Regions from separate parts of the Micrococcus sp. R8502A1 genome, predicted to be linked through region 2. Evidence: riboswitches for the same ligand, from Rfam matches in the RefSeq annotation. Region 2 holds a riboswitch; the other holds the start of a gene.

Region 1 (18,102 bases), on a different contig from region 2:
GGCCCTCGGGGCGCCGGACGAAGTTCGGCCCGGTGCGGCCCAGCAGCGGTGAGCCCACGGGCGCGCGCAGCAGGTCCACCTCCGGCGGCACCAGCCGCGCCGCCCCAGCGTCGCGCGGGTGGGCGAGCACGGTGACCGGCAGGGCGGCGGCGAGCGTCTCGGCCAGGCCCACGACGGCGTCCCGCGTCTCGTCCAGCAGCGTCGGCACCGGGTGGCGGTGGGGCAGGACGAGCCAGGCCCGCTCGGGCGGGTCCTCGGGTCCGGGCACGGGCACGACGACGTCCCGGCGCTCCCGCGCGTCGGTGGGGGCGGGGTCGGCGGCGGCCATGGCGGACGGGCTCCTGGGAAGACGGCGGCGACGCGCGGGCGCGTCGAGGGGATGTCCATCGAGCATAGGCGTCGGACAGGAAACCGCGGCGGTTTGACCTGTGACCCGGAACACGTGCAGAGTGCGGCCATGACCGCGATGTTCTCCGCCCAGGACCATGACGATCTCGACCGGGTCCTCGGCGCGACCGGCGGGATCCCCGACCCCGCCGACCTGCACGCCCTCGCCGATGACGCCGTCGCGCAGGTGCGGCGCTGGCTCGCCGCGTCCCGCGACCATGAGGCCGACTTCGCGGCCCGCCAGCTGGCGGGCGCCCTGAAGGAGCCGGGCGGCCTCGACTTCATCGTGCGCTTCGTGGACCACGTGGTCCGCCCCGAGGACCCCGCGATCGCCGCCCGGGCGCTGCGGGAGCTCGCCGGCCGCGCCCCCGGCTTCCTGCCCCCGGCACTGCGCGCCGTCCTCGGCGTCGGCGGCCGCGCCGCCCCGCTCGTGCCGCGCATCGCCGTCCCCACGGCCCGCGGCGTGCTGCGGCACATGGTCTCCCACCTGATCGTCGACGCGCGGGACCGACAGCTCGGCAAGGCCATCGCGGCCCTGCGCGACGAGGGCACCCGGCTGAACATCAACCTGCTGGGCGAGGCGATCCTCGGCCAGGGCGAGGCGGATCGCCGGCTCGAGGGCATCGCCGCGCTGATCCGCCGCGACGACGTCGACTACGTGTCCGTGAAGGTCTCCGCCGCCACCGCCCCGCACGCGCCCTACGCGTTCGACGAGGCCGTCGCGGACATCACCGAGCGGCTCACCCCGCTGTTCGAGCTCGCCCGGGATCGGGACACCTTCATCAACCTGGATATGGAGGAGTACCGCGACCTCGACCTCACGCTCAACGTGTTCACCGCCCTGCTCGAGCAGCCGGGCCTGCGCGACTACGAGGCCGGCATCGTGCTGCAGGCCTACCTGCCGGACGCGCTCGCGGCCATGGTGCGCCTGCAGGAGTGGGCCGCGCGCCGCGTCGCCGCCGGCGGCGCCCCGGTCAAGGTGCGCGTGGTCAAGGGCGCCAACCTGCCCATGGAGCGGATGCAGGCCTCCCTGACGGGCTGGCCGCTGGCCACGGTGGGCTCGAAGCAGGAGGCGGACACCAACTACAAGCGCGTGCTCAACTACGCGCTCACCCCGGAGCATCTGGCCCACGTGCGCATCGGCGTGGCCGGGCACAACCTCTTCGACGTCGCCCTGGCCCACCGGCTGATCGAGCGCCGCGGGCTCGACCCGGCCGCGGTGGAGTTCGAGATGCTGCTCGGCATGGCCACCGGCCAGGCCGCCGCCGTCCGGGCCGACGTCGGCGCCCTGCTGCTCTACACGCCCGTGGTGCGGCCCGAGGAGTTCGACGTGGCGATCTCCTACCTCGTGCGCCGCCTCGAGGAGGGCGCCTCCCCGGAGAACTTCATGTCCGCCGTGTTCGACCTGGACGCGGACGCGGACCTGTTCGCCCGCGAGGAGGAGCGCTTCCGCGCCTCGCTGCGCCACCTGGACGCGGCCGTGCCCCGTCCGAACCGCCTCCAGGACCGGTCCCGCGGGGAGGACGGGCCGACCCCCGCCCCCGTGGACGGCTTCGCCAACACCCCGGACACGGACCCCGCGCTGCCCGGCAACCGGGAGTGGGCCCGCCGGATCCTCGCGGCCGTCCCGGGCTCGGACCTCGGGACGGACACCGTCCGCGCCCACCGCGCCACCACGGCCGACGACGCCCGCGCCGCCATCGCCGCCACCGCCCACCCCGGCGCCCGCTGGGGCGCGCTCACCGGCCACGAGCGCGCCGACGCGCTGGACGCCGTCGGACGGGCCCTGCACGCCGGCCGGGCCCGCCTGCTGGAGGTGGCCGCCGCCGAGACCGGCAAGACCCTGGACCAGGGCGACCCCGAGGTCTCCGAGGCCGTGGACTTCGCGCACTACTACGCGCGCCTGGCCCGCGGTCTGGACGCGGTGGAGGGCGCTCGCGCCGTGCCCGTCCGCCTGACCCTGGTGATCCCGCCGTGGAACTTCCCCGTGGCCATCCCGGTCGGGGGCGTCCTCGCCGCGCTCGGCGCCGGCTCGCCCGTGGTGTTCAAGCCGGCCCCGCAGTCCGAGCGGACGGGCGCGGTCGCGTGGGAGCTGATCGTGGCCGGGCTGCGGGACTCGGGGCTGTTCGACGACGGCGGCCCGCTGGCCGGGCACGACCCCGCGGACCTCGTGCGCCTGGTGACGCTGGCGGACGAGGACGAGGCGGAGGTCGGCGCGGCGCTCGTGACCGACCCGGCCGTCGAGCGGCTCATCCTCACCGGCAGCTGGGACACCGCACGGCTGTTCAAGGGGATGCGCCCCGACCTGCACCTGCTCGCCGAGACCTCCGGCAAGAACGCCGTGATCGTGACCCCGTCCGCGGATCTGGACCTGGCCACGAAGGACGTGGTCCAGTCCGCGTTCGGTCACGCCGGCCAGAAGTGCTCGGCGTCCTCCCTCGTGGTGCTCGTCGGCTCCGTGGCCACCTCCGAGCGCTTCCACCGGCAGCTGCTGGACGCCGCCTCGTCCCTGCACGTGGCGCACCCCGCGGACCCGCGCGCCGAGATGGGCCCCGTGATCGAGGCCCCCGGCGAGAAGCTGCGCCGCGGGCTCACCGAGCTCGGCCCGGGGGAGCGGTGGGCCCTGCGTCCGCGGCAGCTGGACGAGACGGGTCGCCTGTGGAGCCCGGGCATCCGCTCCGGCGTGCGTCCCGGCGCCGACGCCCACCTCACCGAGTACTTCGGCCCCGTGCTGGCCGTGATGACGGCCGAGACGCTCGAGGAGGCCATCGGGATCGTGAACGCCGTGGACTACGGCCTCACCTCCGGGCTGCACTCGCTGGACCGGGAGGAGATCGACGTGTGGCTGCGCGGCGTGCGCGCCGGCAACCTCTACGTGAACCGCGGCATCACCGGGGCCATCGTGCGCCGCCAGCCCTTCGGCGGCTGGAAGCGTTCCGTCGTCGGCCCCACCACGAAGGCCGGCGGGCCGCACTACCTGCACGGCCTCGTGGACTGGGAGGACGCGCCCACGTGGGCCGGGGGAGAGGGACGGCCCGGGTCCGAGGCCGACGGTGCGGGCGCGTCCTGGCTCGAGACCGCCCGCGCCCTCGACACCCACGCGTGGACCACCGAGTTCGGGGTGGCCACGGACGTCTCCGCGCTCGAGGCCGAGCGGAACGTGCTGCGTCACGTCCCCACCCCGGTCCTCGTGCGCCGGCACTCGGGGCCCGCCGACCACCTGCTGCGCATCGTCTCCGCCGGTCTGCGCGCCGGGGCGCCCATGACCGTGAGCCTGGGCCCGACCCCCACCGCGGAGGGCCCCGACGCGGACGGACTCTCGGCCGAGGCCGTGCGCGGCCGGGTGGAGGAGCTGGTCCGGTCCGTCCGCACGGAGGGTGCCGGCACGGCCGCGCCGGTGGACGTCGTCGTCGAGGACGACGCCGCGTTCCACGACCGCGCCCGGCGGCTGGCCCTCATCCCGCCCGCGGCGGAGGGCGGCGGCGACGCACGGATCCGGCTCGTCGCCGACTGGACCGGCGACCGGGAGGCGGCCGAGGCGGCGCGGAGCGCGCTCCACGCGGCGCTCGGCGACACCCCCGACGTGGCGGTCTACGCTGGCCCCGTGGTGAGCGCCGGCGAGGTGGAGCTGCTGCCGTTCCTGCACGAACAGGCCGTGTCCGTGACCGCCCACCGGTTCGGCACGCCGGACCATCTGACCGAGGGGGTCCTGTGACCCCGAGGAGGAACCTCCGATGCACCTGATCCCCCGCACGCTCTGGGTCGTCGCCCGCGCCCGCCGCCGCCCGCGCGTCGGGCTCTGGGAGCCGACGACGCTGCCGATGCGCGCCCTGCCCACGGACGTGGACATCGCCCTGCACGTCAACAACGGCCAGTACTTCGGGCTGTTCGACCTCGGCCGCTTCGACGCGATGGTCCGCACCGGCCTGTGGGACGAGATTCGCCGTCGCGGCTGGACGCCCGTGGTGCAGGCCGAGCAGATCGCGTTCCGCCGCTCCGTGACCCTGGGGCAGCGGTTCGACGTGGAGACGCGGCTGATCGGCCTGGACGAGCGCGCGGTGTGGTTCGAGCAGCGCGTGGTGGTCGACGGCGACGTCGCGGTGCGCGCGTACATCTGCACGCGCCTGCGCAAGAAGGACGGCCGCCCCGTGGAGAACGACGAGGTCCGGGCGATCGCGGCGGCGGCCGGCCACGACCTCGCGGGGGAGCCGACGCTGCCGGAGTGGCTGCACGAGTGGCGGCGCAGCGTGGCCCTGCCGTCGTCACGGACGCCCCTGCCCCACGCGTGGGACCTCGACACAGTGCGGCGAGGATGAACGTTCGAGTGATATAGGGCACGATGGTCGGGTGAACAACAGACTCCTGATCGTCGCGACCCTCTCGCTGGCCGCGCTCGTCGTCGTGCTGGTGGCCGCCATCGGCGGCGGCGCGTGGTGGGTGCTGGCGGTCCTCCTGGTGGCGCTGCTCGTGCTCGCCGTGTGGGACATGACCCAGAAGCGGCACGCGATCCTCCGCAACTATCCCGTGCTCGGCCACATGCGGTACCTGCTGGAGTCGATCCGCCCCGAGATCCAGCAGTACTTCATCGAGCGCAACTTCGACGGCAAGCCGTTCGACCGGGACACCCGCTCGATCGTCTACGCCCGTGCGAAGGGACTGGACAGCCACAAGGCGTTCGGCACCGAGCGGGACACCTCGGAGATCGGCTACGAGTTCCTGTTGCACTCCACCGCCCCGGTCAACCCGCCGGAGGAGCCCCCCACGGTGCGGATCGGCGGCCCGGACTGCCGCCGGCCCGTGGACATCTCGCTGATGAACATCTCCTCCATGTCCTTCGGCTCCCTCTCCGCCAACGCCGTGATCGCCATGAACAAGGGCGCCGGCCTGGGCGGGTTCATCCACGAGACCGGCGAGGGCGGCCTCACCAAGTACCACCGCGGCAACGGCGCGGACCTGTTCTGGGAGATCGGCTCCGGCTACTTCGGCTGCCGCAACGAGGACGGCACCTTCAGTCCGGAGAAGTTCGCCGAGAAGGCGCTGCTGCCGGAGGTCAAGGGCATCACCATCAAGATCTCCCAGGGCGCGAAGCCCGGCCTGGGCGGCATGCTGCCCAAGGAGAAGATCTCCCCCGAGATCGCCGAGGCCCGTGAGATCCCGATGGACAGGGACTGCCTGTCCCCGGCGTCCCACTCGGCGTTCCGCACCCCGCGCGAGATGGTCAGGTTCATCGAGCAGCTCCGCGAGCTCTCGGACGGCAAGCCGATCGGCATCAAGTTCTGCGTGGGCTCCCGCGTGGACGTGCTGGCCATGACCAAGGCCATCTGGGAGGAGCGGATCGCCCCCGACTTCATCATCGTGGACGGCTCCGAGGGCGGCACCGGCGCCGCCCCGCTCGAGTACTCGGACCGCGTGGGCACCCCGCTGACCGAGGGCCTCATGCTCGTGCACAACGCGCTCGTGGGCACCGGCCTGCGCCACATGATCAAGCTCGGCGCGGCCGGCAAGGTCGCCACCGGTTCGGACATCGTCAGGCGTCTGATCCAGGGCGCGGACTTCACCATGTCCGCCCGCGCGATGATGATGGCCACCGGGTGCATCCAGGCGCAGAAGTGCCACACGAACGAGTGCCCCGTGGGGGTGGCCACGCAGGACCCGCGTCTGATGCGCGCCCTCGACGTGGAGGACAAGGGCAACCGCGTCTTCAACTACCACCGCCTGACCGTGCGCGAGGCCGTGCAGATCATGGCGTCCATGGGTCTGACGCATCCGTCCCAGCTGAACACCCGCATGCTGCGCCGCCGCGTGGACCACCTGAGCACCCGCTCGTACGCGTCCATCTACCACTGGCTGCGCACGGACGAGCTCCTCAACGACCCGCCGGCCGGCTGGGCCATGGACTGGGAGGAGGCGGACGCGGACCACTTCGGCGAGCACGCCCGCGTGGACTACCTCACCGAGCGTGACCCCGAGTGGCGCTCCGAGCTGCTGATCCCGGGCCGTGAGGCGGGCGGCGCCCCCGTGCAGGGCTCGCCCATCTCCGGGACGGGCTCCACGCTGGTCGACGCCCGGCGGACCGAGTCCGTGCCGCTGACCACGTCGCCAATGCCGCGCGTCAGCTCGCTGGGTGAGGGCGAGTCGCTGTCCCCGCACGGCGGCCGTCGTCGCGCCCCGCAGGACCCGGCACCCGCCGCCACCGCCGGCGAGACGCCCACCGACGAGAACGAGGGCCTGCCGGCGGAGGCCGGCGAGCGGCCCGAGCGCCAGGACGGCGAGGAGGTCACCCAGCGGGGGACCACCGGCCGCGTGGAGGGCGAGCACCGCGGCGAGGGCCGCGTCGGCTGACCCGTCCCCGCAGTCACCACCGCTTTCGAGGCGGGAAATCCACCTCACACGACGCCCCCGGGCGCCCATGAGAGAGATTTCCCGCCTCGTCGCGTGAGGGGTCGTAGCCTGGGGCCGTGACCCCGCCCGCCCCCGCCGCTCGCCGCCCGTCCGCGGCCCTGCTGTGGGTGCTGCTGGCGGCCATGGGCGCCGGGCCCCTGTTCAACTACGGCGTCTCCGCCTCCTCCACGGTCGTGATGGAGCGGCTCGACGTCACCTCGGGCCAGCTCGGCACCGTGATGACGGTCGTGTTCGCGGCGGCCGCCGTCACCTCGCTCGGCCTCGGCTGGGCTGCCGACCGCCTGTCCGCCCGCGCACAGCTGAGCATCATCTTCGGTGGCACCGCCGCGGCGCTCGTGCTCGGCGCCGTCGCCCCGTCCCTGCCCGTGCTGTACGCGGCGGCCGCCGTCGCGGGCGTCACGCAGGCCATCTCCAACCCCACCACGAACCGGATCATCCGGACCGTGGTGCCGCCGGAGAGGCGCATCGGGTGGGTCGGGGTGAAGCAGTCCGGCGTGCAGGCGGCGCAGCTGGTCGGCGGCCTGTTCTTCCCGGCCGCGTCCCTCGCCCTCGGCTGGACGGGCGCCGCGCTGGGGGCCGCGGTGCTCATCGGGGCGCTCTGGGTGCTCGCGCTGGTCGCCGCCCCGCCGCTGCCCGGGGCGCCGCCGCCGGCCACCGGCCCCGTCGGCGGGCGACGACGGCGGGACACCTCGCCCCTGCCGGCCACGGTCTGGTTCTTCGCGGCGATCGCGTTCCTCACCGGCCTGGGCATGCAGGCCACGAACACGTACCTGCCGCTTTTCGCGGTCGAGACGCTGGGGATGACGCTCGTGGCCGGCGGCGCCGCGGCGGCCGTGTCCGGGGTGGTCGGGGTGCTCTCCCGGATCGGGTGGAGCCGGCGGATGAGTGCCGGAGACCGGCGCACCACCCTGCTGGCCGTGATCTGCCTGGGTGCCGTGGCCGGCGTCGTGGTGTTCCTCGCCGCGGACCTGCTGGACCTGCCGGCCCTGCTGTGGGTGGGCGCCGCGGTGCACGGCCTGACGGTGCTGGGCGCCAACGTGGTGATCAACGCGGGCCTGCTGAGCGAGGTGCCGGCCGAGCGGCTCGGCCGTGCGACCGGGGCGAACTCGATGGGCATGTACGCCGGCTTCGCCCTGGGCCCGCTGCTGATGGGCGTGCTGCGCGACGTCACGGGCGACTACCGGGCCGGCTTCGCGGTCGTCGCGGCCGGGTATCTGCTGGCCCTGGGCGTGGTGCTGCTGCTGCGTCGCCACGTGGGCCGGCGGGGCGCGGCCTGACGCGCAGGGCCAGGACGAGACCCACCGCGGAGGACCGCGCCTCAGCGACATCACCGCAGTGCAGCCCTGCGGTGATGTCGCAGCGCCGCGGTCGAACGGGCGTACGGCGGAGTGCGGCGCAGTGCGCGGGCGTGCGGGACGCACGGAAGCGCACACGACGACGCCCCCGGTCCGTGCGGACCGGGGGCGTCGGAAGCCGTGCGTCAGGCGAAGATCAGAGCTTCGTCACGTTGGCGGCCTGGAGGCCCTTGGGGCCGTCCTGGGTCTCGAACTCGACGCGGTCGTTCTCCTGGAGCTCCTTGAAGCCCCCGCCCTGGATGGCGGAGAAGTGCACGAACACGTCCGCGGAGTTGTCCTCGGGGGCGATGAAGCCGTAGCCCTTCTCAGCGTTGAACCACTTGACAGTACCGACAGCCATGATGGTGTCCTTTCGATGTGCCCCCGCGGTGCGGTGGCGGTGTTGGACCGCGGCCCGGAGGTGGGACGCGGGTGAAGCGGCGAGACTGAACCGCTTGCCCAACACTCATCGACGCCGGCGATGCCGGGCTGACGAGCAGTGAAGATGGCGGGATACAGCTTGATCAACTTCAGGCTCCATCATTGCACGGATCTCGCCGACCGGGAACCAGGGGCCCGATTGTTCACCTGGAGTTCGCTCAGAGCGCGCGCAGGCCGTGGAAGAGATTGCGGTGCAGGGCGGCCGGGGGAGCGGCGTCCGTGTGATCCGCCAAGGCCGTCACCTCCAGCAGCACCACCGTGTGGTCGCCCGCCGGGACCTCGGCGTGCACCCGCGTCTCGAGCCAGAGCGAGGAGCCCCCGATCAGCAGGGCGTCGTGCGGGCTGCGGTGCACGTCGAGACCGGCGAAGCGGTCGCCCTCGCGGGCGGCCAGCTGACGGCACAGCGGCGTCTGGTCCGCTGCGAGCAGGGAGACGCCGATCGACCCGGCCCGGCGCAGGCGCGGCCAGGTGCGGGAGCTGTTCTGCGCGGAGAAGGACACGAGGGCCGGCTCCCAGGAGATGCCCACGCCGAAGGAGGAGGAGACCATCACCTCGGGGACGTCGTCGGCGAGGCCCGCCAGCGCGACGACCCCGGTGGGGAATGCCGAGAGGCCGGAGCGGAGGTTGCCGAGGGACAGGTCGGTGTCCCACGCGGCGGTGTGGGGTTCGTGGGTCAGGGTCATGGCGCGCGTCCTCTTCCGATGACTGGCGCGGCTCCGCAGACGGCGGGAACGCGGATCGCCCGGATCCGCGGAGGCGCGGTACTTGCCCGTCGGGGTGTCCGAGGGGCCGAATCATCACCTGGAGCACCCCACTACTGCGTGAGAGGGTTGCCGTCCCGCCGGCCAGGGCCGTGAATGACGGGAACTCGTGATTCTGGGGATCAGCCTACGGAGGGGTCCGTGGGGTGGTCAAAGCGCGGCGGTCGCGCGGCGTCATCCGAGCTGCCCGATGTGATGCTTGACACACCGTGCATCGCCAGCCAGGATCAAGCCACTCGAGAGGGGGGCTCGAGACCGCAGCCCGCGGCCCCGCAATCGGTTCTCTGAGAGGGATCGGATCATGCGGATGGACATCGAGAAGAAGCGTGCGGCATTGTCGGCCGCCGTGGTCGTCGCGGCTCTCCTCGGTATCGCCATCTCGGGATGCTCCGCTTCCCCGGGCAGCGTCTCCTCCACCGCGAAGGCATCCACCGCTGCGGCGTCCTCCGTCACCGTGACGTCAGCGGCCCCCTCGGCAACCCGGTCGGCCTCCGCCACCGGTTCGTCCGCGTCGTCACCCGCCGGTGAAGAAGCACTCCCCGCCGCGCTGTTCGAGGAGGACGGGATGACGTTGGTCGAGTACACGCGCCGGCATCCGGATGCGGGCTATCTCGACCCGGAGAAGGAGTCCGTCCTGGAGGAGGCGGTCGGGACGGGCACACAGCAGATCACCGTGGACGCCCAACAGGGTGCGGTCCTTCGGGTCATCGTGCTGTGTCCTTCGGATGCCACCGGTGAGACGGAGATCCTGACCTCACGGGGTGGCGGGGGAACGAAGACCTGGATGGCCGGGTCGGAGGCGCTGTGCGGCGGCTGGTCGGCGGCGACTCCCCCCGTGGATGAGGCGGGGCCGATGACGTTCACCGCCACGGTGGACAACGACAAGCCGTTCTGGATGGTGCTGACCGCACCCTCCGCATGAGGCCGCCATCACGACGGCGGATGACGGCGCGGGGAGGACTGAGTCGCTCAGCGTCGGTCGCGGCCGCGCAGCGCGTCCAGCTGCCGGCGGTCACGCTTGGTGGGCCGGCCCGCGCCGCGCTCGCGGTACGGACCGCGAGCAGCTCACGCGGCACGGGCGGCGGGGAGTGGTCCACATACTGCTGCCGGGCCACGGGGGCACCCACCCGCTTGGCGATCAGCCCCGTGACCTCGAGGATCCGCTCGCGTCCGTCCTGGCGCACCCGCACCCGGTTCCCGACGACGACGGGCGTCGCCGCCTTCACGGGCTCGCCGTCGATGCGCACGTGGCCTGCGCGTACGGCCGCCGTGGCCGCCGACCGGGTCTTGTACAGCCGCACGGCCCACAGCCACGCGTCGATGCGGACGCCGCTCACGCCCGCCCCCTCACGCGAAGCGGGCGCGGATCGCGGCGCCGTGCGCGGGCAGGCGCTCGTCCTCGGCCAGCACGCCGATCCCGTCCGCGACCTCCTTGAGCCCGGTCTCCGTGTAGCGGATGCGCTGCTGCAGGCGCAGGAACGTCACCGTGTTCAGACCGGAGGAGTGCCGGGCCGTCCCCGAGGTGGGGAGCACGTGGTTGGACCCGGCCGAGTAGTCGCCCAGCGGCACGGGGGCGTGCGGGCCCACGAACACGGCGCCGGCGTTGCGGATGCGCCCCACGAGGGCCTCGGGGTCGCGCGTCTGGATCTCGAGGTGCTCGGTGGCGTAGCGGTCGGAGACCTCCACGGCCTGGTCCATGTCCCGCACCAGCAGCACGCCGGACTGGGGGCCGGTGAGGGCCTCGCGGATCTGATCCTCGTGGAACGCCCCGGGCACCTGCGCCTCGATCGCCGCCTGCACGTCTCGGAGCAGGTCCTCGGAATCGGTGATGAGCACGGAGGCGGCCAGCGGGTCGTGCTCGGACTGGCTGATCAGGTCCGCGGCCACCCAGTCGGCGCGGGCGGTGCCGTCCGCGATCACGGCGATCTCGCTCGGCCCGGCCTCGGCGTCCACGCCGATCACGCCCTGGAGCGCGCGCTTGGCGGCGGCCACGTACACGTTGCCGGGCCCCGTCACCAGGTCGACGGGCGCGCAGAGCCACCCGCCGTCGTCGTCCTGGACGCCGTGCGCCAGCATGGCCACGGCCTGGGCGCCGCCGGCCGCGTAGACCTCGTCCACGCCCAGCAGCGCACACGCGGCGAGCACGGTGGGGTGGGGCAGGCCGCCGTGGTCCCGCTGCGGGGGTGAGGTCACCGCGAGGCTCCCCACGCCGGCGGCCTGCGCGGGCACCACGTTCATCACCACCGAGGAGGGGTACACGGCGCGGCCGCCGGGCACGTACAGGCCCACGCGGCCCACGGGGATCCAGTGGTTCTCCACGACGGCGCCCTCGCCGAGCTCGACCGTGGAGTCCTGGGGGTGCTGGGCGTCGTGCACGAGCCGGGCCCGGCGGATCGACTCCTCCAGGGCGGCGCGCACCCGCGGGTCGAGCCCGGCCAGGGCGGCCTCGAGCGCCTCCGCGGGCACGCGCAGGGCCGGCGGGCGGACGCCGTCGAACCGCTCAGCCAGCTCCAGCAGGGTCTGCTCGCCGCCGTGGCGGACCTGCTCGATGATCGGGGCGACCACCGGCACCACGGAGGACACGTCCACGTTCGCTCGCGGGATGATGCGGGACAGGTCCGCGGTGGCGGTGTCGAGCGGGCGCAGGTCGGTGACGGAGAGCACGGATTCCTCCAGAGGGGCGGTGGCGGGCCGGCGGGACGGGGCACGACGACGGCCGGGCCCGGACCGCGCGGACGGTCAGGCTCCATTGTGCTCTTCTCCGGGGTGCGTCGGGGGGCGGGTGTCAGACTGTCGTCATGGTCCTCCCCGTCCTGCCCGCCCTCGCGACCCCGCCCCTGCTGACCGCCCTGGACCGCCTCCTGGCGGGCGAGACCGTGCCGTCCGGGGTGGAGGGGGACATCCAGGACGGGGCGGCCGCCACCACCCGGGCCTTCGGCGTGGAATGGGGGACGCTGCTGACCGTGCTGATGGCGTTCGCGATCGGCGCGGCGGTCGTGTACCTGGCCCTGCAGGTGGCGCGCGTCGTGCTCGTGCGCCGCCCCGCGTTCCAGCACGGCGCCGCCCGGCTGAGCCTGCCGGCCGCCGTCGCCGCCGGCCTGCTGGCCTCCCGGATCTGGCTCGGGGTCATGGCCGAGGAGCAGACCTGGTACCGGCCGGCGTCGTTCCTCTTGCTCATCGCCGTGGCCGCGGCGGGCGCGTGGGCTGCGTGGCGCCTGGTCGGCGTGATCGAGGAGGGGATCCTCGGCCGCTACCAGGAGACCGGCGTCGAGCACCGCCGCGAGCGACGCATCCGCACGCAGACCATCCTGATCCGGCGCATCCTCAACGCGGTGATCGTGGTGGTGGCCGTCGCCGTGGTCCTGCTGGGGGTGCCCGAGGTGCGCTCGCTCGGGGCCGGCCTGCTCGCCTCCGCCGGCGTGATCTCGGTGATCGCCGGCCTGGCCGTGCAGTCCACGCTGACCAACGTGTTCGCCGGATTCCAGCTCGCCTTCACGGACGCGATCCGGGTGGGCGACGTGGTGGACACGGAGGGCGTGTTCGGCACCGTCGAGGAGATCACCCTGTCCAACGTGGTGCTCAAGCTCTGGGACGGCCGCCGCATGGTCTACCCGTCCTCGCACTTCACCACCCAGCCGTTCGAGAACTGGACGCGGGTGGGCGCCGAGGTCTCCGGCGTCGTGGAGCTGGACGTGGACTGGCGCGTGCCCATGGACGCGCTGCGCGCACGACTCACCCAGCTGCTCGAGTCCACGGACCTGTGGGACGGGCGCGAGCACGCGCTGCAGGTGACCGACGCGACCGGCGGCGTCGTGCGCATCCGCGCCGTGGTCTCCGCCCGCAACTCCGGCGACCTCTGGGACCTGCGCTGCCTCGTGCGCGAGGACCTCGTGGCCTTCCTGCGCCACGAGCACCCCGAGGGCATCGTGGTGCAGCGCATGGTGGACCGGCACCCCGCCCACGACGACGCGGCGCCCGCCTCCGACGGTTCCGACGCGGAGGCCCGCGGTGGCGACCGGACGGGCGAGCCGGGCCGGGACGACTCCGGGGTGGCGGCCCGCGAGCCGCGCCCGCGCACCGCGCCGCTGCCGCGCGTCGACGGCGCCGATCCACGCCCGGACACCCTCACCACACCGCTGACCCGCGTGGGTGACCACTCCGGCCTGTACACCGGCTCGATGACGGCGGTGCAGCGCAACCGCGAACTCGCCGGCCCGGGCGAGGAGGCGTTCGCCGAGCGGCGCGCGCAGCAGGCCAAGCAGGCGGCGGAGGCCGCGGCGGCGGACGAGGCCGGGCGGCGCAGCGGCGCCGGCTCCCACACGGACGGCCTCCTCGACGACGCCGTCACGCGCCGCCGTCAGGACGACGAGGACTGAGGCCCGGCGGGAGCGCTCAGCGCTCGAGCGTCGAGCCCTCGGGATCGACGGGCGTGAGCCGGCGCCGCTCGGCCATCGGCTCGGACGCGGGCAGGCCGTGAGCGGCCGGGTCCGTCTCGGCCACGTGGCTCACGGCCTCGGGCGTATGGTCCCCGTACTGCCGGTACTCCTTCACGCACAGCACGGGCTGATCGATCTCCTGCAGCAGCTCGTCCGAGACCGAACCCATGACGAACCGGCCGAAGCCGCCGCGGCGGCGCACGCCGATGACCACGATGGACGGGTCCAGCTCCGCGGCCACGTCCTTCATCTCCTCCACCGTGGACCGGCCGCGTGCGTACTGGCGGAACTCGGCCGTCACGCCGGAGGCGTCCAACCGGGCCTGCACGCCGCGCTGCTGCTCCTCCGTGACCAGGGACTTGGTGCGGTGCTCGCCGCCGGGGCCCGCGTTGACCACCACCACGCGCTCGCCGGTGGAGCGGGCGATGTCCAGGGCGGTGTCCAGAGCGGCGTCCGCGGCCTTCGAGGGGGCGTAGCCGACGAGGATGGTCATGGGGTGCCTCCGCTGGGTCGAGGGACGGGTCTCAGGTCAGCGTAGTGCGGGCCGGGCCCTCGGCGGAGGGGCTCAGTCCTCGCGCAGGTGGCGCAGGTGCGCGGCCACCGTCTGGACGGCCACGCGGGCCACGGTGCCGGTGAGGCCGGGGTAGATGCGCGGGGCCAGGTCCTCGGGCGTGATCGTCGCCGCCTCGGTCTCGGGCAGCGCGGCCAGGGCGGCGCGGATCTGCTCCAGGCGGCCCTCGCGGTGGTGCCGGTAGTCGCGGGCGACGACGTCGAGCGGCTCCGGCACGGGCCCGTGCGCGGGCAGCACCGTGAGCGGGCCCGCCGCCTCGAGGCGGCGCAGGCTGGCCAGGTAGTCGGTGAGGGTGCCATCCGGGTGGTCGAGCATGGTGGTGCCCGAGCCGAGGATGGTGTCGCCCGTGATGACCGCCCCGTGCGCGCCCGCGTCCGGGACGGCGAACGAGTAGGAGTCCGAGGTGTGGCCCGGGGTGTGCCACGCCAGCATCGGGGTGCCGGCGGCGTCGATCCGCTCGTCCGGCGTCAGGACGGCGGCCCCGCCGCGGCACCAGTCCGGGTCCGCGGCGCGCACGGGGGCGCCCGTGGCCGCGTGGAACGCGTCCACCCCGCCGGTGTGGTCGGCGTGCCGGTGCGTCACCAGGATGAGCGCGATCCGGCGCCCCTCGGCCGCCGCGCGGACGCGCTCGAGGTGGGCGGCGACGTCGTCCTCCGGGCCCGGGTCCACCACGACGGCCGCGTCCGAGTCCGGTGCGGCGACCACGTACGTGTTGGTGCCGGCGAGGGTCATCGGGGAGGGGTTCTGGGCGGTCACGCAGCGCACCAGCGGGGCGGGCGTGGAGCCGGGCGTGGCGGTGGTCGTCGTCATAGGCTCGAGTGTATGGAGAACCAGCAGACCGGCCAGGCCGCGGACCGCGGCACCATCGACACGCGCGCGGGCCTCAAGGGCAACTACGTGCAGTCCGGGGCGGAGTTCACGCGGGACACGAACTACATCGCGGACCGGATCGTGGCGGACCCGGAGGCCGTGCGGGTCCTGCCCGTGGCCGAGCCGTCCACGGTCGGCCGCGTGGGCGGCGGGCTCACCGAGGGGGCCGAGGCGTGGCCCGTTGAGGCGGGCCGCTACCGGCTCGTGGCGGCGCGGGCATGCCCGTGGGCGAACCGGACGATCATCGTGCGGCGCCTGCTCGGCCTGGAGGACGCGATCTCGCTGGGCACCCCGGGGCCGACCCACGACGAGCGCTCCTGGACCTTCGACCTCGACGCCGGCGGGAAGGACCCCGTGCTCGGCACCGAGCGGATCCAGGAGAACTACCTCACGCGGTTCCCCGACTACCCGCGGGGCATCACGGTGCCGGCGATCGTGGACGTGCCGACGGGCGGCGTCGTGACCAACGACTACCCGCAGATCACCCTCGACCTCTCGACGGAGTGGACCGCGTTCCACCGCGACGGCGCCCCGCAGCTGATCCCCGACGCCGGGCCGGAGCGGGACGAGATGTTCGAGGTGATCGAGCGCGTGTTCACCGAAGTGAACAACGGCGTGTACCGGTGCGGCTTCGCGGGCTCGCAGGAGGCGTACGACGCCGCGTACGAGCGGCTGTGGACCGCGATGGACTGGCTCGAGGAGCGCCTGACGACGCGCCGCTTCCTGATGGGGGAGCGGATCACCGAGGCCGACGTACGGCTGTTCACCACGCTGGTGCGGTTCGACCCCGTGTACCACGGGCACTTCAAGTGCAACCGGAACAAGCTGACCGAGATGCCGGCGCTGTGGGGCTACGCGCGCGACCTGTTCCAGACCCCGGGCTTCGGCGACACGATCGACTTCGTGCAGATCAAGGAGCACTACTACGTGGTGCACGAGGACATCAACCCGACGGGCATCGTGCCCGCCGGCCCGGAGCTGGCGAGCTGGCTGAGCGAGCACGGGCGTGAGGCGTTCGGCGGGGACCCGTGGGGCGGCGGCACCGCACCCGGGCCCGTGCGCGAGGGCGAGCGCGTGGACCCGGAGCACACGCCGCTGCGGTGAGGCCGCTCGGCCCGGTCCGCAACGCGGGTTGAGTTGTCGCGGGTCCCGGGCTGGGACACCCGCGACAACTCAACCCGCGTTGGCATGCGGTGCGGGTGGGCGCCAGGGAGGCGCGCCGGGGATTGTTGAACAATCCCCCCTCATGCCTCAAGATTGTGTGACCGGCACCTCAGCCGGGCCCGATCCGAGAGGACTGCACTGTGTCTCACGCGCCGCAGATCGACCTGAACTCCGACGTCGGCGAGTCCTTCGGCTCGTGGACGATGGGGGACGACGCCGCCATCATGCCCTCCGTCTCCTCCGCCAACGTCGCGTGCGGCTTCCACGCGGGCGATCCCTCGGGGATCGCCCAGACCTGCCGTGACGCGGTCGCCGCAGGCGTCACGATCGGCGCGCACGTGGGCTACCGCGACCTCGCCGGCTTCGGCCGCCGCTTCCTGGACTGCACGCCCACCGAGCTGGCCGACGACGTCCTCTACCAGATCGGCGCCCTCGACGCGCTCGCCCGCGCGGCCGGCGGCCGGGTCCGCTACGTGAAGCCGCACGGTGCCCTCTACAACACGATCGTCCGTCACGAGGCGCACGCCCAGGCCGTCGTCGACGGCGTCAAGGCGTTCGGCTCCGACCTCCCGCTGCTGCTCCTGCCCGGCTCCGTCGCCCTGGACAAGGCCGCCGCCGCGGGGCTGCGCGGCGTCGCCGAGGCCTTCGCTGACCGCGGCTACAACCCGGACGGCACGCTGGTCTCCCGCCGCGAGCCCGGCGCGGTCCTCCACGACGAGGACGCCGTCGCCGCCCGCATGGTGCGCCTGGCCACCGAGGGCGTCGTCGCGGCGGTGGACGGCACGGACGTGCGCGTCGACGCCGAGAGCATCTGCCTGCACGGCGACACGCCCGGCGCCGTGGCCATGGCCGCGGCCGTGCGCCGCGCGCTCGAGGGCGCGGGCGTGTCCATCAAGGCCTTCGCATGAGCGCCCCACGTCACCCCGCCGCCACACCGCCGGCCCGCGCGATCCGCTGGGTCGGCACGCAGGGCTTCCTCGTCGAGTGCGCCTCGCTCGAGGACGTCATGGCCGTCCACGCCCACCTCACGGCCCACCCGGAGCGCGGCCAGCGCCAGGTCATGGCCGCCGCCGCGACCGTCCTGGTGACCCTCACCTCGCAGGCCGCCGCCGAGCACGCCGCACCGCGGGTCAGCACCGTCACCCCGGACGCCGGTGAGCTGACGGGGGGCCGCGTCGTCGAGATCCCCGTGGTCTACGACGGTGAGGACCTCGCCGAGGTCGGCCGGCTCACCGGGCTCGGCGTCGACGGCGTCATCCGGGCCCACAGCGAGGCCGACTGGTTCGCCGCGTTCGGCGGCTTCGCGCCGGGGTTCATGTACTGCGCCTCCGAGGCGGCCCCGTTCGAGGCGCCCCGTCGCAGCTCGCCCCGCACGGCCGTCCCCGCGGGCGCCGTCGCCGTCGCCGGGGCCTTCTCCGCCGTCTACCCGCGCACCTCGCCCGGCGGCTGGCAGCTCCTCGGGCACACCACCGCGGCCCTGTGGGACCTCGGCCGCGAGCAGCCCGCCCTGCTGCAGCCCGGCGACCGTGTCCGCTACGTCCCCGTGCGCCCGACGGCGTCCGTCACCTCCGGCACGGACGCGGCGGTCGACGCCACCCCGCCCGCCGACGCCGCGGCCGGCCTCCCGTCCGTGGCCGGCCGCCGCGGCGTCACCGTCGTGGACCCGGGGCTCCTGACCCTGGTCCAGGACCTGGGCCGCCCGGGCCTGGGCGACCTCGGCGTCGTCGCGTCCGGCG
Region 2 (12,534 bases):
GCGCGCACGGTGCGGTGGGAGATCGCGATCGTCCTCGGCCTCTCCTTGGGGAAGTCGGCGGTCTACGCGATCGTCCAGCTCATCGACAAGGCCACCCAGGCCCCGCTCGGCGAGCAGACCACCGTCCTCAACCCGGCCCTGGCCGACCGCTGGGCCTTCGACCTGACCTATCAGCTGCTCGGCATCGGGTTCGCGCTGGTGCCGGTGGCCCTCGTGCTGCACCTGATGCACCTGCGCGGCCGGAACCCGTTCCGGGTGCTCGGCCTCGACCTGCGCCGCCCCGGCCGCGACCTGGCATGGGGCCTGGGCCTGTTCGTGGCCATCGGGTTGGGCACGCTCGGCGTCTACGCCGCCGGCCGGGCCCTGGGCCTCACGACGGCGATCGTCGGCTCGGCGCTCGGCGAGAGCTGGTACCAGGTGCCGGTCCTGCTGCTCTCCGCGCTGCGGCACGGACTGCTGGAGGAGGTCATCGTGGGCGCCTGGCTCGTCGACCGCCTCGGGTATCTGCAGCGGCTGCGCGCCGCGGGCCTGGCACGCGATCCGGCGCCGGCCGTGCCGTCGTCGTGGGTGAGCACCGAGGGGCTGTACCTGCCGACCCGCGCGGCCGTGGTGGTGCTCGCCCTCGCGCTGCTGCGCGGGGCGTACCACCTGTACCAGGGGATCGGGCCGGGCGTGGGCAACGCCCTGATGGGCGTGGTGTTCGCGCTCGTGTTCCTGCGGGTGCGCCGGGTGATGCCGCTGGTCATCGCGCACACGCTGCTGGACGCCGTCGGGTTCGTCGGCTACCCACTGCTGGCGCGGGCGGGGCTGCTCGGTTGACCGGCCCCGCCCCCGCGCTCAGAGCGTGATCGCACCCTTCGGGGTGCGGAAGGTGACCGAGACGATGCCCGGGGTGCCGGAGGGCGCGACGTACTCGATGTTCACGTCCTGGACCTGGCCGTCCTCGTCCTCGCCGCCCAGCCACTCGGCGAGGCGCTCGGGGGAGCCGGCGATGTTCAGGTGCTCGATGGTGGCCTGCGGCTCGGCCGCCTGCGAGGGGTGCATGTCCTCCTGACCGTCGGCCCAGCGCAGGATGTACGGCAGCTGCGGGTCCGCGAGGGTGCCCTTGATGCCGATCTGCCGCCAGGACAGCTCGCGGCCGTCCGGGAAGCGACGGTTGCCGGGGACGGCCTCGCGGCCGAGGCGGCGCTCGAACCGGCCGATGTCCGGGGTGGCCACGGCCCAGCTCATCCAGCCCCCGCCCTGCTCGGTGCGGGCGCGCACGAGCTGGCCGAACGGCGCGCTGAGGGAGGCCGGGTGGTCCAGGGCCTCGACGACCTCCAGATACTGCCCCTCCGTCATGGGAAACAGTGCGTTCTGGGTGCCGAAACGTGGGTGGACACCGCCCTTGATCCGCTCGATGCCCAGCGTCTCGGCGATGCGGGCGACCGTGGCGTCCAGGCCCTCGGGGCCGGCGGCGTAGGACACGTGGTCCATGCGACAGGTGTGCACTGCGCTGTTCCTCTCCGTTCCCGGGCTGCCCCGGGGGTTGACCTGGTGCGAGTCCAGGGGCGTCGAGCCCTTGACGGGTCGGGCGCCCCGTGCGGAGAGCGTATCCGCGTGTGACACGCGTGACGAAATCGTGGCGGGGCGGCGGGCTACACTCGGGGATACGGTCACGAGAGTCAGCAACAGGCCCCGGCATGCTGACCGGCAACCCTCCTTCCGCGGTGGGGTGCCCCGGGTGACGACCAGGCCGGCCCCACAACGGATGCCGGCAAGCGCGGGCCGATCCCACGGCCCCTCTCGACGGCGCCGGGTCATCTCCGGCACCTCGACGACGCCGGTCCGCGGATCGGCACGTCGGCCGGCGGGCGGGGCGGCCGGGTCCGGCCCCTGAACCCCTCAGGAGGGTCCGCCATGACCGACCAGACCACCCCGACCCCCGACGCCTGGGGCTTCTCCACCGCGCAGGTCCACGCGGGCGTCGCCGTCGGCCAGCACGCCTTCGGTGCGACCGCCCTGCCGATCTTCCAGACCACCTCGTACGACTTCCCGTCCGCCCAGGTGGCCGCGGACCGGTTCGCGCTCAAGGACCTCGACCCGCTCTACACCCGCATCGGCAACCCGACGCAGGGCCCGGTGGAGGAGAAGATCGCCGCGCTCGAGGGCGGTGTGGGCGCGCTGCTGCTGGCCTCCGGTCAGGCGGCGACGACGTTCGCGATCCTCAACCTCGCCGGCGCCGGCGACCACGTGGTCGCCTCGGCCAGCCTCTACGGCGGCACGCAGAACCTGTTCAAGCACACCCTCGCCAAGGTCGGCGTCGAGACGACGTTCGTGACCGACCCGGACGACCTCGAGTCCTGGCGCGCCGCCGTGAAGCCGAACACCAAGGCGTTCTTCGGCGAGACCCTCGGCAACCCGCGCGGGGACGTCCTGGACGTGCGCGCCGTCGCCGACGCCGCCCACGAGGCCGGCGTGCCGCTGATCGTGGACAACACGCTGGCCACCCCGTACCTGCTGCGACCGATCGAGCACGGCGCCGACGTCGTCACCCACTCCGCCACGAAGTACCTCGGCGGGCACGCCGCGGCCATCGCGGGCGTGATCGTCGACGCCGGCACGTTCGACTACGCGCAGCACGCCGAGCGGTACCCCGGCTTCAACGAGCCGGACGAGTCGTACCACGGCCTCGTCTACGCGCGGGACCTCGGGGTGGGCTCGCCGCTCGGCGCCAACCTGGCCTTCATCCTCAAGGCGCGCGTGCAGCTGCTGCGCGACTACGGCTCGGCCATCTCCCCGTTCAACGCGTTCCTGGTGAACCTCGGCCTGGAGACCCTGTCCCTGCGCATGGAGCGGCAGGTGGCCAACGCGGCCGCGGTGGCGCGCTGGCTGGAGGGCCGCGACGACGTCGAGCACGTGGTCTACGCCGGCCTGGAGTCCAGCCCGTGGCACGAGCGGGCCCAGCGCTACCTGCCGAAGGGCGCGGGCGCGTTCGTCTCCTTCGAGATCGCGGGCGGCCGCGAGGCCGGGGCCGCGTTCGTGGACGGGCTCACCCTGCACCACCACGTGGCCAACATCGGCGACGTCCGCTCGCTCGTGGTGCACCCGGCCTCGACCACCCACTCCCAGCTCGCCGACGACGAGCAGCGCGCCGCCGGCGTCACCCCCGGCCTGGTGCGGCTCTCGCTCGGCGTGGAGGACATCGAGGACATCCTCGCCGACCTCGAACGCGGCTTCGCGGCCGCCGCTCGCCGCGGCGACGACGACGCGGGGGAGCGGGCATGACCGCCGTCGCCACGCGTCCGTCGCGCACCGCGCTGCCCCGCGGCGGCCGCCACCGTCTGCGGGTCGGCGAGCTGCGCACCGAGACCGGCGGGCTGCTGCCCGACGTCGAGCTGGCCTACGAGACCTGGGGCACCCTCGCCGCCGACGGCTCCAACGCCGTGCTCGTGCTGCACGCCCTCACCGGCGACGCGCACGTGGCCGCGCACGAGGAGGACCCGACGCCGGGCTGGTGGGACGCCCTCGTCGGCCCGGGCCGCGCCGTGGACACGGACCGATGGTTCGTGGTCGCCCCCGCCATGATCGGCGGCTGCCACGGCTCCACCGGGCCCTCGACGCCGGCCCCCGACGGGCGGCCCTGGGGCTCCCGGTTCCCGTTCCTCACGCTGCGGGACGCGGTCGAGGCCGAGCGGCGCCTGGCCGACCACCTCGGGATCGGCGCCTGGCGTGCCGCGATCGGCGGATCGATGGGCGGGGCCCGCGCCCTCGAGTGGGCCGCGACCCACCCCGAGCGCGTCGCCGGGGTGGGCGTGCTGGCCGCCACCGCGGCCTCCTCCGCCGACCAGATCGCGTGGGGCCAGGCGCAGACCGCGGCCATCCGCCTCGACCCGGACTTCCAGGGCGGCGACTACTACCCCGGCCCCGGCCCCGTGGCCGGCCTGGGCATCGCCCGGCGCATCGCCCACACCACCTACCGCACGGCCGGCGAGCTCGGCCAGCGGTTCGGCCGCGAACCGCAGGGCGTCGAGGACCCGTTCGGCGCCGTCATCGGGGTGCCGGGCGGGCGCGGGCGCTACGCCGTGGAGTCCTACCTGGACCACCAGGCGGCCAAGCTCGCCGACCGGTTCGACGCGAACTCCTACCTCGTGGTCACCGAGGCCCTCATGGGCCACGACGTCGGGCGCGGGCGCGGCGGCGTGGCGGCGGCGCTCGCGGGCTACCGGGGCCGGGCGTTCGTGGCGGCCGTCGACTCGGACCGGCTCTACCTGCCGGCCGAGTCCGAGGCGCTCGCGGCGGCGCTGCCCGCGCGGCCGCCGGTGCACACGATCGCCTCGCCCATCGGCCATGACGGCTTCCTCACCGAATACGGCCAGGTGGCCGACACGCTGAAGCGCGCCCTCGCCCTCTGAACTTTCGTTCGGGAAACGGCGGCGTGTCGCGGCACTGTCGTTCGGGAAAGGGCCACCGGCCCCCGCCGGCCGGGCTCAGGGCTCGACGATGTCCAGCGGCTCGGTGTGGTCCGAGCCCTGCGGCATCGGCGCCCCGAAGAGCGGCTCGGGGACGGGGCGCTTGGCCGTGACGCCGTCGCCGGAGGAGACGCCGCGGAGGCGGCGGACCACCCACGGCGCCAGGTGCGTGCGCACCCACGCGGCGTCCGACGCGCGGGCCTCGCGCCACGTGCGCGGCGCCGGCGGGGCCAGGCGCAGGTGCTCGAGGCCGTGCTCCACGCCGAGGGTGTCCAGCACCATCGCGGCGATCGTGTGGTGGCCGAGCGCGGAGAAGTGCAGGCGGTCCTCGGCCCACATCTCCCGCCGGGCGAGGTCCTTGAGCGACCACATGTCCGGCACCAGCGCGTCGTGCCGCAGGGCGATGGTGCGCACGTTCTCGTTGTAGATCGCCACGGTGCCGCGGATGCGGCCGATGACGGGCGTACCCTTCACGTCGGTCGCGTTGAACAGCAGCACGGTGGCGCCGTCGGAGGCCAGACGCTCGACGACGGCGTCCAGCCGGACCGCGATCTCGTCCGGGTCCGCGCCGCGCAGGATGTCGTTGCCGCCCGCGCAGACGCTGATGAGGTCCGGCCGCAGGGCGATCGCCGGCTCGACCTGGTCCTCGGCGATCTGGTCCAGCAGCTTCCCGCGGACCGCCAGGTTGGCGTAGGCCAGGTCCTCACCGGGCGGGGTCAGGCGGGAGAGCTCCTCGGCCAGGCGGTCGGCCCAGCCGCGGTGGTAGCCGGGGCGGTCCGGGTCCGGGTCGCCGATGCCCTCGGTGAACGAGTCCCCGATGGCGACGTAGCGGCGCCAGGGATGGGCGGCGGGGTCGTCGACCGGGGTCGCGTCGGAGGCGTGCGGAGGTTGAGAGGAGGATGGGTTACCCACGGGTAGGATTCTGCCCGCGTCGCGCGGGAGGGGTCAACCACCGGGAGGGGCCGACCGCGCCGCTCGCTAGGCTGGCGGGCGTGAACGCGAACCCCACCCCCGCCGTCGAGCCCGTCGTCCGCTGGTCCCGCCCCGAGGGCGAGCGCACCGAGGATCTGCTGATCGTCCTGCACGGCTACGGCGCGAACGAGGACGACCTGTTCGGCCTCGTCCCGCACCTGCCCGAGCACGTCACGGTGGCCGCCGTGCGCGCGCCCCTGTCCCTGCAGCCGGGATCCCACGCCTGGTTCCCGCTCTCCCAGGACCCGGTCACGGGCGAGCTGGGCTCCACCGCCGAGCCGGTCCGCGAGGCCGTCGAGGCCCTGCACGCCTGGGTGCAGGCCGTGCGCGGGGACTTCCGCACCGTCTCCCTGCTCGGCTTCTCGCAGGGCATGGCCATGGCCACGTCGCTGCTGCGCCTGGACCCGGAGGCCTACGCGTGCACCGTGGCGCTGTCCGGCTTCGTGGTGGACCCGGAGCTCACCGAGCCGCGGCTGCGTGAGCTGTTCACCCGCGACGACGACGTCGCCCGCGTCCGGCCGAAGGTCTTCTGGGGCCGCGGTCAGGAGGACCCGATCATCTCCGAGCCCCGGGTCGAGGAGACCCATGCCTGGCTGAACGCCCACGTGGACCTCATGAAGATCGTCTACGCCGGGCTCGGCCACGCGATCAACGAGCAGGAGCTGGGCCACGTGAAGGAGTACCTCGCCCACATGGTGCCGCCCCGCGGCTGACGCACCGGACCTGTTCGACGGCGGCGCCGCGGCCGCCTGCCGGGGCGTCGGCTCAGGCCTGCCCGGCCTGGACGACGAACGCCTCGCCGGCGAACTCGACGACGTCCCCGTCGTGCAGCTGGGCGCCGCGGCGCGTCTCCACCGCGCCGTTGACGGTGACGAGCCCGTCGGTGACGACGTCGCGGGCCATGGCCCCGTCCTCCACGAGGGAGGCGAGCTTGAGCGCCTGGCCGAGGCGGATGGACTCGTCACGGACGGGCAGGGGCTGGGCGTCGGGTGCGTTCGTCTCGGTCATGGTGTCCATCATGGCCGGTAGGCTGGACGGGATCGACCGGCGCGCCGCGCCGGAACGGGCCCGCCGCGTCGAAGGCGGCCGGGTGCCGTCGTCGTCGTGATCCCCTCCCGCCCCGCCGATGAGTACGGAAGTGATGCCCCCATGGCTGCCAAGTCCCCGCTGGACAACGTCATCAACCTCGCCAAGCGCCGAGGCTTCGTGTTCCAGGCCGGTGAGATCTACGGCGGTTCGCGCTCCGCGTGGGACTACGGGCCCCTGGGTGTGGAGCTGAAGGAGAACATCAAGGCGGAATGGTGGAAGACCTTCGTGCGCTCCCGTGAGGACATGGTGGGCCTGGACTCCTCCATCATCCTGCCGCGCGCGGTGTGGGAGGCATCCGGCCACGTCGAGACCTTCACCGACCCGCTCGTGGAGTGCACCCAGTGCCACAGGCGCCACCGCCAGGACCACCTGCTCGAGGCGTTCGAGGCCAAGAAGGGCCGGCCGGCCGAGGGCATGGCCGAGATCGTGTGCCCGGACTGCGGAACCCAGGGCGCCTGGACCGAGCCGCAGCTGTTCTCGGGCCTGGTCAAGACCTACCTCGGCCCCGTGGACAACGAGGAGGGGCTGCACTACCTGCGCCCGGAGACGGCGCAGGGCATCTTCGTGAACTTCCTCAACGTGCTGGGCGCGGCCCGGAAGAAGCCGCCGTTCGGCATCGGCCAGATCGGCAAGGCGTTCCGCAACGAGATCACCCCGGGCAACTTCATCTTCCGCACCCGCGAGTTCGAGCAGATGGAGATCGAGTACTTCGTGCCGCCGGCCGAGGCGGGCCAGCACTTCGACCGCTGGGTGGAGGACTGCTGGGACTGGTTCATCGACCTCGGCATCGATCCGGCGCACCTGCGGAAGTTCGACGTCCCCGCGGACGAGCGGGCCCACTACTCCGACGCCACGATCGACCTCGAGTACGACTTCGGGTTCACCGGCGGCGACGGCTGGGGCGAGCTGATGGGCATCGCGAACCGCACCGACTACGACCTGGGCCGGCACACCGAGCACTCGGGCACCAAGATGCAGTACTTCGACCAGGCCAACAACGAGCACTACACCCCGTACGTGATCGAGCCGTCCTTCGGCCTGACCCGCACCATGATGGCGTTCCTCGTGGACGCCTACGCCGAGGACGAGGCCCCGAACGCCAAGGGCGGCGTGGACGTGCGCACCGTGCTCAAGCTGGACCCGCGCCTGGCCCCGGTCAAGGCCGCCGTGCTCCCGCTGTCGAAGAAGCCCGAGCTGCAGCCGGCCACCCAGTCCCTCGCGGCGGAGCTGCGCGGCCTCTGGAACATCGAGACGGACGACTCCGGCGCGATCGGCCGTCGCTACCGCCGCCAGGACGAGATCGGCACCCCGTTCTGCATCACCGTGGACTTCGACACCCTCGAGGACCAGGCCGTGACCATCCGCGAGCGGGACACCATGGCCCAGGAGCGCGTGGCCCTGTCCCAGGTGAAGTCCTACCTGCTGGAGCGCCTGGTCAAGTGAGCGAGGACGTGACGGGAGCGGCCGGGGCCGCGGGGCACGACGACGGCGGCGCGCTGTTCGACTCCGCCGCGGTGGCCGGCGGGGAGATCGTGCTGCGTCCCTGGCGGCCCGGGGACGACCTGGCCCTGCTCGAGGTGTGGGGTGACCCGGCCAACGCGCAGCAGCACCAGGACCGGGCGATGCTCGCCGAGGACGCGGAACGGCCCTGGCGCCGCGCGCTCGTGGCCGAGGCCGCCGGCGTGCCGGTGGCGGCCGGCGTCGTCTATGCCTCGTCCGTGCACCCGCGGCGGCTGTGGCTGTACGTCGAGACCGCGGCTGCCGAGCGGCGCCGGGGCATCGGCCGGGCGCTCGTGGCGGCCCTGCGGGGGCTCGCCGCGGAGGCGCACGCCGCCGGCGCCATCCCGACGACGGCTCTGAAGGCTCGGTTCGCCAAGGACGCCCTGGTGCCCGGCGTGGCCGGCGCCGACCCGCAGACCGACGCCGAGGGCCCGGCCGGCCAGCCGCCCGTGGACACGGAGGCCGTGCGGTCCCAGACCGCCGCACTGGCCGCCGGCACCGAGGCGTTCCTCGTGGCCCAGGGCTTCACCCCCGTGCAGCGCTCCCGCCGCGTCGCGATCGCCCCGGGGGCCATCGGCCTGCCGGATGTGCGCGGGGAGGAGCACCCGGACGGCGTGGTCCTCGAGGAGGCCTCGACCGGCTCCGTCGAGCTCACGCAGGCGGTCGCCGCGTTCTATGACGCCGTGCACGCGTGGGACCCGTCGACCCTGAGCGTCGGGGCCGCCCAGCAGCTGCTGCTGGGCCCGGCCACCGGGGCCGCGGGCGCCGTCGTGCTCCGCGACGCGCCGAAGGCCGAGGGTGGGCGCATCCGCGCGTTCGCGGTGTCCTACACCCCGGAGCGCCAGGACGCGCCGGCCGACGTGCTCGTGGGCTGGGATCCGGAGCTGGGGGAGGAGGACGCGCTGCAGGCCGTGGCCGACCTGCTCGCCCTGCTCGTGGCCCAGTACCCCGTGCAGATCGAGGTGGACGAGGCGATGGCCCCGCTGGAGCGGATCGTGGACGGGCTCATCGGCGGCAACGCCGCGCGGACCCTGGTGGACACGTACGTGTTCGTGGACGACACGACGGGCGCGTGAACCGGGCGGCCGTAGCGGACCGCCGGCGCACCCGCACCCTGCGGGGCACCGTCCTGGCGGTGGCCCTGCTCAACGGCGCCTACCTGGTGGTCGAGATCATCCTGGCCCTGGGGATCGGCTCGGTGGCCCTTGTAGCGGACTCCGTCGACTTCTTCGAGGACTTCGCCGTCAACCTGCTGATCTTCGTGGCGCTCGGGTGGACGGCGGCCCGGCAGGCGGTCATCGGCAAGGTCATGGCCGGGATCATCGTGCTACCGGCCGTGGCGGCGCTCGTCATGGCGGCCACGAAGATCGGCGACCCCGAGCCGCCGGCCGCGGGCGTGCTGCTGGGGGCGGCCGTCGGCTCGCTCCTCGTGAACATCGTGTGCGTGGTCCTGCTGGCCCGCGTCCGCGTCGACGGCGGCTCCCTCACCCGGGCGGCCTGGCTCGCGGCGCGCAACGACCTCGTGGCCGGCGTCGTGCTGATCGCCCTGTCCGGGATCACGGTGCTGACGGCATCGGGCTGGGCGGACATCATCGTGGGCGTGCTTCTCGTGCTGCTCAACGGCTCCGCCGCCAAGGAGATCTGGGAGGCCGCGACCGAGGAGCACCTGGCGGCCCAGGCCCTCGCCGGCGAGGTCGACGACGACTGAGCGGTTCCTACGGGGCGGCGGGCAGCCGGGCGGCGAGCACCGCCCCGACGGCGGCCAGGCCCAGGAACACCGTCAGCGCCGGTGCCAGACCGACGGCGCCGGCCAGCGCCCCGACCGCCGGGCTGAGCCCGACCCCGGCCAGCCGCATGCACCAGCTCGTCACCGCCAGCCCGGTCTGCGGCCGGAGCCCGGGCGCCTCGTCGCCGAGCGCATAGGCCACGGGCACCACCACGGCGCAGCCCAGCCCCGCCAGCGCCAGCCCCGCGAACGCAGCAGGCACGGCCACCGGCCCCGGCAGCGGCGCCAGGGCCAGTCCCAGCCCCACGACGACGGCGCCCAGCCCCGCCGTCAGCGCCCCGCGGCGTCCCAGGGCGGCGAGGGTGCGGTCGCCCGCGAGGCGGCCGACGAACTGGGCGCCCAGCAGGGTCGACGCGCCGAGCACCGCCGCGGCGGGGTCCAGGCCGCGCTCGGTGATCAGGAACAGGGTGGCCCACGCGTTGCCGAACTCCTCCACACCGAAGCCGGCCATCGCGATCACCACGGCGGGGACGAGCACGGCCACGGCGGCGCGGCGGGGCAGGGACCGGGCCGCTGGGGCGGGCGGGGCGGACGTCTCCGACGGCGCGGGTGACTGATCCGAGGCGCCGCGGGCGGACGCCGAGTCCGCGGGCTCCTCCGTCAGGAACAGGCGCCGGACCCCCAGCAGCACCGCGACGCACACGGCGCCGTTGAGCCCCAGGTGCAGGGCCGCGGGGCCGCCCACGGTGATGACCGCCGCACCGAGCCCGGCACCGGCGGCCGCCCCGAGGCTCCAGCCGGCGTGCATGGTCGTGAGCACGGGCCGGGCCAGCCGGGCCTGCACCTGCAGGCCCTGCGCGTTCTGGGCGGTGTCCACGACGGCGTCGAGCACCCCCGATGCCAGGACGAGGCCCGCGAAGACCCACAGCGGCCAGGCCGCGGCCGTGCCCGCACCGTGCCCGGCCCCCGCGCCCGCCCCGGCGATGTCGAGGACGAGACCGGCCGCCGTCGTGAGCAGGGCGATGGCCACGCTGCCGGCGAGCATGACCCGGCGGGCGCCGAACCGGCGCAGGATCGGCGCGGGCAGGGGCCCGGCGAGCGTGCCGCCCACGGCGAGCGCGATGACGAGCAGGCCGAACGCGGCCGGGTCCAGGCCGAACGCGGCCTTGGCCTCCGGGTAGTGCGGGATGAGCGCGCCGAGCAGGGCGCCGTTCGTCGCGAAGGCGGCGGTGACGGCCCAGCGCGCGCGACGGGCTCGGGCGACGCCGTCGTCGGCGGTCGGGAGGTGCGGCGGGGCCTCGCTCATGCATCCCAGCCGAGCAGGCGCCAGACCTCCGCCCAGCCGGCGAAGATCTTCGCGTTGTACTCGACCCCGAGCTGGTTGGGGTTGGCGAACAGGACCCAGTCGGCGGCGGCGACGGCGTCGTCGGCGGCGAGCTTCTCCGCGACCTCCTCGGCGGACCCGGCATAGGTCGGGCCGGAGCGGGCGGCGCCGCCCTCGAGCATGCCGGAGGAGTCGCGCGAGGCCCGCTCCCGGCCGAAGTACAGCTCGTCCTCCCGGTCCTGGATGACGAACGCGGAGCGCGTGACCGCCGTGCGGCCCGGACCGGCGTGGCCGGCCGCGGCGAAGGCCTCCCGGTAGCGCGCGATCTGGTCGGCCTGCTGCACGTGGAAGGGGCGGCCGTCGTCCTGCAGGAGCAGGGTGGAGGAGAGCATGTTGTAGCCGTCCGTGGCGGCGCCGGCCACCGAGCCCACGGAGCCGGACCCCCACCAGATGCGGTCCGCGAGCCCGGGGGAGTGCGGCTCGATCCGCAGCGGCTGCGAGCTGTGCGCCCAGCCGGAGGTGAGGTCCGGCGTCGCGATGCCCTCGCCGCGCACGGCCGAGAGGAACCGGCGTCCGCGCTCTCGGGTCACGTCGGCCCAGGTCTGCCCCTCGGCGAGGGCGTAGCCGAACTGCGCCTGGCCGTCGAGGGCGGCCTCGGGTGAGCCGCGGGAGACGCCGAGCTCGAGCCGGCCACCGGAGATGAGGTCCGTGGTGGCCGCGGCCTCGGCCATGTACAGGGGGTTCTCATACCGCAGGTCGATCACGCCGGTGCCGAGGCTGATCCGCTCGGTGCGGGCGGCCATCGCGGCGAGGATCGGGAACGGCGAGGAGAACATCCGCTGGAAGTGGTGGACGCGCAGCCAGGCGCCGTCGAGCCCGGCGTCCTCGGCGGCCACGGCCATGGCGACGACGTCGTCCAGGGCCTGCCGCGCGTCCGGTTCGGTGCCGGGCCGGTGGATCCAGTGGCCGAAGTTGAGGAAGCCGAGGTGCTTGCGGGTCATGCCGGGTGCAACCGCGGGGCGGGCGGGGCTGTTCCCGGTGCTCGTCTGACCGCCGGCCGGCGACATCACCTGCGGGCAGACCCGCGGAGATGTCGCTGCGGAGCGGTCGATCGCCGCGGCGTCCGCCATACTGGCGGGCATGAGCGAGCAGTGGAGCGAGAAGGACATCGAGCTGGCGAACCGGCTCTTCGACATGGCGCGGGACGGGGACACGGCCCAGCTGAAGGCATACCTGGACGCCGGGGTGAGCACGCGCCTGCGCAACCACGCGGGCGACTCGTTCCTCACCCTCGCCGCCTACCATGAGCACCCGGACACGGTGGCGATGCTGATCGAGGCCGGCGCCGAGATCGAGCACGCCAACGATCGCGGCCAGCGCGCCCTGACCTGCGCCACGTTCAAACGGGATGTCGCCTCGATGCGGCATCTGCTCGCGGCCGGTGCGGACCCGGACGCGGGCACCCCCTCGGC

The links. Region 2 has a riboswitch for S-adenosylmethionine ahead of FLM69_RS09595 (bifunctional o-acetylhomoserine/o-acetylserine sulfhydrylase). Riboswitches for the same ligand answer to the same signal wherever they lie in the genome.
Region 1: linked by a shared signal. The riboswitch ahead of FLM69_RS05155 (flavin reductase family protein) and the one ahead of FLM69_RS09595 (bifunctional o-acetylhomoserine/o-acetylserine sulfhydrylase) in region 2 are both predicted to bind S-adenosylmethionine.

What each region holds. Positions count from the first base shown of each region.
Region 1 covers NZ_VIGS01000017.1:23,887-41,988, forward strand. The annotation lists gene FLM69_RS05125 (agmatine deiminase family protein) at 1-328, opposite strand, end outside; gene FLM69_RS05130 (bifunctional proline dehydrogenase/L-glutamate gamma-semialdehyde dehydrogenase) at 458-4,102, shown strand; gene FLM69_RS05135 (thioesterase family protein) at 4,122-4,703, shown strand; gene FLM69_RS05140 (FMN-binding glutamate synthase family protein) at 4,735-6,729, shown strand; gene FLM69_RS05145 (MFS transporter) at 6,846-8,066, shown strand; gene FLM69_RS05150 (cold-shock protein) at 8,281-8,484, opposite strand; gene FLM69_RS05155 (flavin reductase family protein) at 8,723-9,247, opposite strand; SAM riboswitch class IV at 9,321-9,440, opposite strand; gene FLM69_RS11525 (hypothetical protein) at 9,633-10,247, shown strand; partial or broken gene FLM69_RS05170 (RNA-binding S4 domain-containing protein) at 10,295-10,662, opposite strand; gene hisD (histidinol dehydrogenase) at 10,673-11,989, opposite strand; gene FLM69_RS05180 (mechanosensitive ion channel family protein) at 12,124-13,701, shown strand; gene FLM69_RS05185 (universal stress protein) at 13,718-14,254, opposite strand; gene FLM69_RS05190 (MBL fold metallo-hydrolase) at 14,327-15,142, opposite strand; gene FLM69_RS05195 (glutathione S-transferase family protein) at 15,155-16,306, shown strand; gene FLM69_RS05200 (LamB/YcsF family protein) at 16,507-17,274, shown strand; gene FLM69_RS05205 (carboxyltransferase domain-containing protein) at 17,271-18,102, shown strand, end outside.
Region 2 covers NZ_VIGS01000056.1:1,851-14,384, reverse strand. The annotation lists gene FLM69_RS09605 (CPBP family intramembrane glutamic endopeptidase) at 1-819, shown strand, start outside; gene FLM69_RS09600 (VOC family protein) at 838-1,476, opposite strand; SAM riboswitch class IV at 1,654-1,769, shown strand; gene FLM69_RS09595 (bifunctional o-acetylhomoserine/o-acetylserine sulfhydrylase) at 1,900-3,267, shown strand; gene FLM69_RS09590 (homoserine O-acetyltransferase) at 3,264-4,394, shown strand; gene FLM69_RS09585 (SGNH/GDSL hydrolase family protein) at 4,470-5,363, opposite strand; gene FLM69_RS09580 (alpha/beta hydrolase) at 5,444-6,136, shown strand; gene FLM69_RS09575 (RNA-binding S4 domain-containing protein) at 6,189-6,431, opposite strand; gene FLM69_RS09570 (glycine--tRNA ligase) at 6,573-7,955, shown strand; gene FLM69_RS09565 (GNAT family N-acetyltransferase) at 7,952-9,088, shown strand; gene FLM69_RS09560 (cation transporter) at 9,085-9,720, shown strand; gene FLM69_RS09555 (MFS transporter) at 9,728-11,044, opposite strand; gene FLM69_RS09550 (LLM class flavin-dependent oxidoreductase) at 11,041-12,063, opposite strand; gene FLM69_RS09545 (ankyrin repeat domain-containing protein) at 12,203-12,534, shown strand, end outside.